2 linked regions of the Rhodobium gokarnense genome follow. The protein of the gene in region 1 interacts with the protein of each later gene in a pairwise test. Links are inferred from orthologs where the notes say so. Each region holds a gene or a part of one and is shown on either strand. Other genes may lie near its edges.

Region 1 (3,399 bases):
CTGACCCGCGAGCGGTGCTTGACCGTCACCCCGGCATGGGGGTCGCCGGCAACCCCCATGCCGGCAACGAGCGCGATCTCCGGCTGCAGCTCCTTTGAGAAGTCATGGCCGGCGCTGAGGGCGACGGCGATCACCTTTCCCTCGCCGGTCATCGGGCACCGCGCGCCGGGAGCCGGCCGGCGGCGGCCGCAAATGCCTCGTTTCGGGCCGTTTTCCGCTGTTCCAGGCGGCGCCGGGCGGGCGCTCGGTGGAGCCCGGTCCGCCCGTTCCTGCGGGCAAATGCGGCAGGAATGCGCCACAATTCACACAAAGCCATGATTCGCGCCTTTAACCCTTTGTTTTCATAACGGATTTCACGGGCTTTTTCGCGTGTAATCCGGGACTCGAACCCCTATATTGGAAGCGAATCATCGTGCCACAATCCAAGACGGTTTCATGACGGACGCTCACCAGAACGGCAACGGCAATGGCGGCGACTACGGCGCCGAATCCATCAAGGTTCTCAAAGGCCTCGATGCGGTGCGCAAGCGTCCGGGAATGTATATCGGCGACACCGACGACGGCTCGGGCCTGCACCACATGGTCTATGAGGTGGTCGACAACGCCATCGACGAGGCGCTGGCCGGCTGGGCCGATGCGGTCACCGTGACGCTGAACGCCGACGGCTCGGTCACCGTCACCGACAATGGCCGCGGCATCCCGACCGACATCCACGAGGGCGAGGGCGTCTCGGCGGCCGAGGTCATCATGACCCAGCTCCATGCGGGCGGGAAATTCGACCAGAACTCGTACAAGGTCTCCGGCGGCCTGCACGGCGTCGGCGTTTCCGTGGTCAATGCGCTCTCGGTGTGGCTGGAGCTGCGCATCTGGCGCAACGACCACGAACACACCATGCGCTTTACCGACGGCGTCGCGGACGCACCGCTCAAGGTGACCGGTGACGCGGCCGGCAAGAGCGGCACGGAGGTCACCTTCATGCCGTCGACCGAAACCTTCACTATGACGGATTTCGACTACGGCACGCTGGAGCACCGGCTGCGCGAGCTCGCCTTCCTTAATTCCGGCGTGCGCATCATCCTCACCGACAATCGCGGCGTTGAGTCCAAGAGCGAAGAACTGATGTATGAGGGCGGCCTGGAAGCCTTCGTGCGCTACCTGGACAAGGCCAAGCATCCGCTCGTTCCGGACCCGATTGCGATCCGCGCGGAGCGCGACGACGTCACCGTGGAGGCGGCGCTGTGGTGGAACAATTCCTACCACGAGAACGTGCTCTGCTTCACCAACAACATCCCGCAGCGCGACGGCGGCACGCACCTTGCCGGATTCCGCGGCGCGCTGACCCGCCAGGTCACCGGCTATGCGGAATCCTCCGGCATCGCCAAGCGGGAAAAGGTCTCGCTGACCGGCGAGGACTGCCGCGAGGGCCTCACCTGCGTCCTCTCCGTCAAGGTGCCGGACCCGAAATTCTCGTCCCAGACCAAGGACAAGCTGGTCTCGTCGGAAGTGCGGCCGGTCGTCGAAAGCGTCATCAACCAGGCGCTCGCGACCTGGTTCGAGGAGCATCCGGCGGAGGCCAAGACCATCGTCTCCAAGGTGGTGGAGGCCTCGGCCGCCCGCGAGGCGGCGCGCAAGGCGCGCGAGCTGACCCGGCGCAAGGGCGCCCTCGACGTCGCGTCCCTGCCCGGCAAGCTCGCCGACTGCCAGGAGCGCGATCCCTCGAAGGCCGAACTGTTCCTCGTTGAGGGCGATTCGGCCGGCGGCTCGGCCAAGCAGGGCCGCGACCGGGGAACCCAGGCCGTGCTGCCGCTGCGCGGCAAGATCCTCAACGTGGAGCGGGCGCGCTTCGACAAGATGCTGTCGAGCCAGGAAATCGGCACCATGATCACCGCGCTCGGCACCGGCATCGGCAAGGAAGAGCTCGACGTCAACAAGCTGCGCTACCACAAGATCATCATCATGACGGACGCCGACGTCGACGGCGCCCATATCCGCACGCTGCTGCTCACCTTCTTCTTCCGGCAGATGCCGGAGCTGATCGAGCGCGGCCACCTCTATATCGCCCAGCCGCCGCTGTTCAAAGTCAAGCGCGGCAACTCCGAGCAGTACCTGAAGGACGAGCGGGCGCTCGAGGATTATCTCATCGCCGGCGGCCTCAACGAGGCGGTGCTACAGCTCGCCACCGGCGAGACGCTGGCCGGCCCGGACCTTGAGACCGTCGTCACCCGCGGCCGCTCCCTCAAGGGCGTGCTGGACGGGCTCCATTCCCGCTACAATCGCGACGTGGTGGAGCAGGCCGCGATCGCCGGCGCGCTCGACCCGGAGGCCCTTGCCGATCCGGCAAAGGCGCGCGATGCGGCGGCCTATATCGCGCGGCGGCTCGACATCATCTCCGAGGAGACCGAGCGCGGCTGGACCGGCGAAGCGCGGGACGACGGCAGCCTCGTCTTTGAACGCACCGTGCGCGGCGTCAAGGAAGTGGCGACCATCGACACCGCCCTGATCGGCTCGGCCGATGCCCGCAAGCTCAACGCCAATGCCGACCACCTGAAGGAAATCTACGTCAAGGCGGCCACCCTCACGCGCAAGGACCTGAAGACCGAGATTCGCGGGCCCCGGGCCCTCGTCGACGCGGTCTTTGCCGCCGGTGGCAAGAACGTCTCGCTGCAGCGCTACAAGGGCCTTGGCGAGATGAACCCGGAGCAGCTCTGGGAGACCACCCTCGATCCGGACGCCCGCTCGCTGCTGCAGGTGCGCCTGAAGGAGGGCGAGGAAGCGGATGCGGAAATGGTGTTCTCCTCGCTGATGGGCGACGACGTGGAGCCGCGCCGCGAGTTCATCCAGGAAAACGCCCTCAGCGTCGCCAATCTGGACATCTGATCGCCCTTCGGCGGTTTCCGGGTTGTCGTTCTTCACATTGCCTTGAACGCGGCTTCCAGCGCCGTCAATGCCGTTGACGGCATCTGTATTACGTGTCTTCTATTTATTTTGCTGCTTATAGTTGTGTTTCCGGACCTCAAATTGCTGGACGAGCAGCCAAACCAGCAACAATGGGAGAGTCACGAAGATGCACAAAGGGATGTCATTTGCGCTGGCCCTTGCCGCCGGCGCCTTCGCATTCAGCGCCGAAACCGACGAGACGCTGGCGGCCGGCGTCTGCGATCAGATCAGCGCCACCTACAATTCCAACGCCTCGGCGGCACTCATCCTTGGGGCCGACGGGTCGACGCTCAATGGCGAAATGCTGAACGGAGGACGGCCGAATTTCTACGGCACCTGCACCGGCAACGGTGAGGTTTCGGTGAATATCACCGACGACCCGGGCTGCTGTACCGGCACCTTCGACGGCACGACGATCCAGTGGAGCAACGGCACGTCCTGGACCCGCAATCCGGTCCAGTA
Region 2 (3,617 bases), on another replicon or contig:
CCATCTCGAACGCCGTCCAGAAGAGCAGCAGCCCGCCCGCGACCCGGAACGCCGGGATCGAGACGCCGAGCAGCCCGAGGATATTGTTGCCGGCAAGCGCAAAGAGCATCAGCACGATGAGGGCAATGAGGCAGGACTGCGCGGCGATGCGGGCGCGGGTCTCTGCCGTCACCCCCGCCGTGACGGCCAGGAAGAGCGGCGCCAGCCCGATCGGATCGACGGTCACGAACAGCGTGGCAAAGGCGTTGAGGAAGAATTCCATGGCGTCCTTTTGAAGCCCGAAGGACCGGGATTGGCCGCCACAATATCAGCCACCTTTTGCGGGACAAGAAGGAGCGGGGCGCCCATGCGCGCCAAATACCCCTCGAAAAGCTTCATTCCCGGTGTCGCAAACTGGTGCGAAGATTTTGAAAATTAAAGCGATTTTACTGAAGACAATCTGCTTGGCGCAATTGCCCCGCGGCCAAGGAATCGGCTATAAACCCGTGTCACCCATCGCATAAGAGACATTTCCTTGCCGGACAGCGAAAACACGCCGCCGAAGGAATCGCTTCCTTCGGCAATCCGCCCCATCTCGATTACCGACGAGATGAAGCGCTCCTATCTCGACTACGCCATGAGCGTGATCGTCTCGCGCGCGCTGCCGGATGTCCGCGACGGCCTGAAGCCGGTGCATCGCCGCATCCTCTATTCGATGCACGAGAACGGCTATGACTGGAACAAGCCCTACCGCAAGTCGTCCCGCGTCATCGGTGACGTCATGGGTAAGTACCACCCGCACGGCGACAGCGCGATCTACGACGCGCTCGTGCGCATGGCGCAGACCTTCTCCCTGCGCCTGCCGCTGATCGACGGCCAGGGCAATTTCGGCTCCATCGACGGCGACCCCGCCGCGGCCATGCGCTACACCGAGTGCCGGCTCGCCAAGGTCTCGCACACGCTGCTCAACGACCTCGACAAGAACACGGTCGACTTCCAGGACAACTACGACAACTCCGAGACCGAGCCGACCGTGCTGCCGGCGCGGTTCCCGAATCTGCTCGTCAACGGCGCCGGCGGCATCGCCGTCGGCATGGCGACCAACATCCCGCCACACAATCTCGGCGAAGTGATCGATGCGACGATCGCAATGATCGAGGATCCGGCGATTACCCTGCCGGAACTCATGGAGATCATGCCGGGACCGGACTTCCCGACCGGTGCGACGATCCTCGGACGGTCCGGAATTCGCTCCGCCTACGAGACCGGCCGCGGCTCGGTCGTGATCCGCTCCAAGGTCGAGGTCGAGACCGTGCGCAAGGAGCGCGAGGCGCTGATCGTCTCGGCGATCCCCTACCAGGTCAACAAGACGACACTCATTGAGAAGATCGCCGAACTGGTGCGCGAGAAGCGCGTCGAGGGCATCTCCGACATCCGCGACGAGTCCGACCGCCAGGGCATGCGCATCGTCATCGAGCTGAAGCGCGACGCCGTCGCCGACGTCGTCCTCAACCAGCTCTACCGCTTCTCCCAGCTTCAAAACTCCTTCGGCGTCAACATGGTGGCGCTGAACGGCGGGCGGCCGGAACAGCTCACCCTGATCGACATCCTTACCTCCTTCATCGCGTTCCGCGAGGAGGTGGTCAGCCGGCGCACCAAATATCTGCTCGCCAAGGCCCGTGACCGCGCCCATGTGCTGGTCGGCCTGGCCATTGCCGTTGCCAATATCGACGAGGTCATCCGCCTGATCCGCAGCGCGCCGGACCCGGCGACCGCGCGGGCGCAGTTGATGGAGCGCCACTGGCCGGCAAGGGACATCGCGCCGCTGATCGAGCTCATCGACGATCCGCGCCACAAGGTCGCCGAGGACGGCACCTACCAGCTCTCCGAGGAGCAGGCCCGGGCGATCCTCGACCTGCGCCTGCAGCGCCTGACAGCGCTCGGCCGCGACGAGATCGGCGACGAGCTGGAAAAGATCGCCGCGGAGATCCGCGACTACCTCGATATCCTGCGCTCGCGGGCGCGCATTCTGGATATTGTGAAGACCGAACTGACCGAAATTCGCGACGAATTCTCCACCCCGCGCAAGACCGAGATCAGCGACGCCGTCGGCGACTTCGAGGACGAGGACCTGATCCAGCGCGAGGATATGGTCGTCACCGTCAGCCATGGCGGCTACATCAAGCGCGTGCCGCTGTCGACCTACCGGGCGCAGAAGCGGGGCGGCAAGGGCCGTTCCGGCATGTCGATGAAGGAGGAGGACTTCGTCTCCCGCCTCTTCGTCGCCAACACCCATACGCCGGTGCTGTTCTTCTCCTCGCGCGGCATCGCCTACCAGATGAAGGTCTGGCGCCTGCCGCTGGCCGCGCCCCAGGCGCGCGGCAAGGCGCTCGTCAACCTGCTGCCGCTGCAGCCGGGCGAGCGGGTGACGACGATCATGCCGCTGCCGGAGGACGAGGAGAGCTGGTCGACCCTCGACGTCGTGTTCGCCACGACCAAGGGAACGGTCCGCCGCAACAAGCTGTCCGACTTCATCGGCGTGCGCCAGAACGGCAAGATTGCCATGAAGCTCGACGAGGGCATGGACATCCTCGGCGTGGAGACCTGCACCGAGCATGACGACGTCATGCTGACGACGGCGAACGGGCGCTGCATCCGCTTCCCCGTGACCGATGTTCGCGTCTTCCAGAGCCGGGATTCCGTCGGCGTGCGCGGCATCAATCTGGGCGACGACGACACCGTCATCTCCATGTCGATCCTGCGCCACTTCGAGGCCTCGCCGGCCGAGCGCAACTCGTACCTCAAGATGCGCCGTGCGGTCGCCGGCGAGATCGGCGAGCCGCCTGAGCTCGACGGCGACGAGCCGGCCGAGGACGTCGAACTCGGTCCGGAACGCTATGCGGAAATGAGCGCCGCGGAAGAGGTCGTCCTGACGATCTCGGAAAACGGCTTCGGCAAGCGATCGTCGTCCTTCGAGTACCGGATCTCCGGGCGCGGTGGCAAGGGCATCATCGCCATGACCGTCAACGACCGCAACGGCCCCCTGGTGGCGTCTTTCGCGGTGGAAGACGGCGACCAGATCATGCTGGTCACCAATGGCGGCCACCTTATCCGCTGCCCGATCGAGGGCATTTCCATGCTCGGCCGCTCGACCCAGGGCGTGCGCGTGTTCCACACCGCCGAAGGCGAACACGTCGTCTCCGTCAGCCGCATCAGCGAGGATGACGAGATGGACGGCGAGGACGAGGACGGTGCCGAAGGCGAGGGCGATCCCGACACAGGTCCTGACGGCGACGATGAGGGCGACACCAATGGTGGCCCGGCGCCCGAAGGCGGGGAGCCGTCGACGGACGACTGAGTCCGGGCATCATTGAACCTGTCAGCGACGGCGCCGGCCCCGAGCCGTTCGACTCGACCGGCGTCGCTGTCACCACGAGCCATTTCTCATCGTCCGGCCTTTGGCGACGATTGACGGGATGTCGGCGCGCCCGAGGCCGATATCCTTGAGCTGGTAGTCGCTCAAGCGCTCCAGCGCACGGATGGCGGCCCGGCGATCGTGCCAGCGGACGACGAGGCCGATGAGGCGCCCTATCCACTTTTCGGGACCGATCTTTGCAGCAACGGCACGGATCCTGGCC

What was found.
Region 2: the proteins of gyrB (region 1) and gyrA interact in binary tests that used the Escherichia coli proteins (3 or more experiments, as listed by UniProt). The link is inferred for Rhodobium gokarnense from one-to-one orthologs.

Annotation. Positions count from the first base shown.
Region 1 is NZ_JAOQNS010000018.1:13,178-16,576, reverse strand. The notes cover bases 75-3,156. They hold gyrB (DNA topoisomerase (ATP-hydrolyzing) subunit B), read left to right. Parts: upstream 75-435; coding sequence 436-2,877; downstream 2,878-3,156. Other genes in these bases: M2319_RS22025 (hypothetical protein), read left to right, coding at 3,077-3,156; M2319_RS22035 (MOSC domain-containing protein), read right to left, coding at 75-152. Also shown: more of M2319_RS22035, read right to left, coding at 1-74; more of M2319_RS22025, read left to right, coding at 3,157-3,399. UniProt on the Escherichia coli protein: DNA gyrase negatively supercoils closed circular double-stranded DNA in an ATP-dependent manner to maintain chromosomes in an underwound state.
Region 2 is NZ_JAOQNS010000011.1:122,868-126,484, forward strand. The notes cover bases 238-3,537. They hold gyrA (DNA gyrase subunit A), read left to right. Parts: upstream 238-589; coding sequence 590-3,337; downstream 3,338-3,537. Other genes in these bases: M2319_RS17825 (MarC family protein), read right to left, coding at 238-262; M2319_RS17835 (DUF1127 domain-containing protein), read right to left, coding at 3,407-3,537. Outside these bases: more of M2319_RS17825, read right to left, coding at 1-237; more of M2319_RS17835, read right to left, coding at 3,538-3,617. UniProt on the Escherichia coli protein: A type II topoisomerase that negatively supercoils closed circular double-stranded (ds) DNA in an ATP-dependent manner to maintain chromosomes in an underwound state.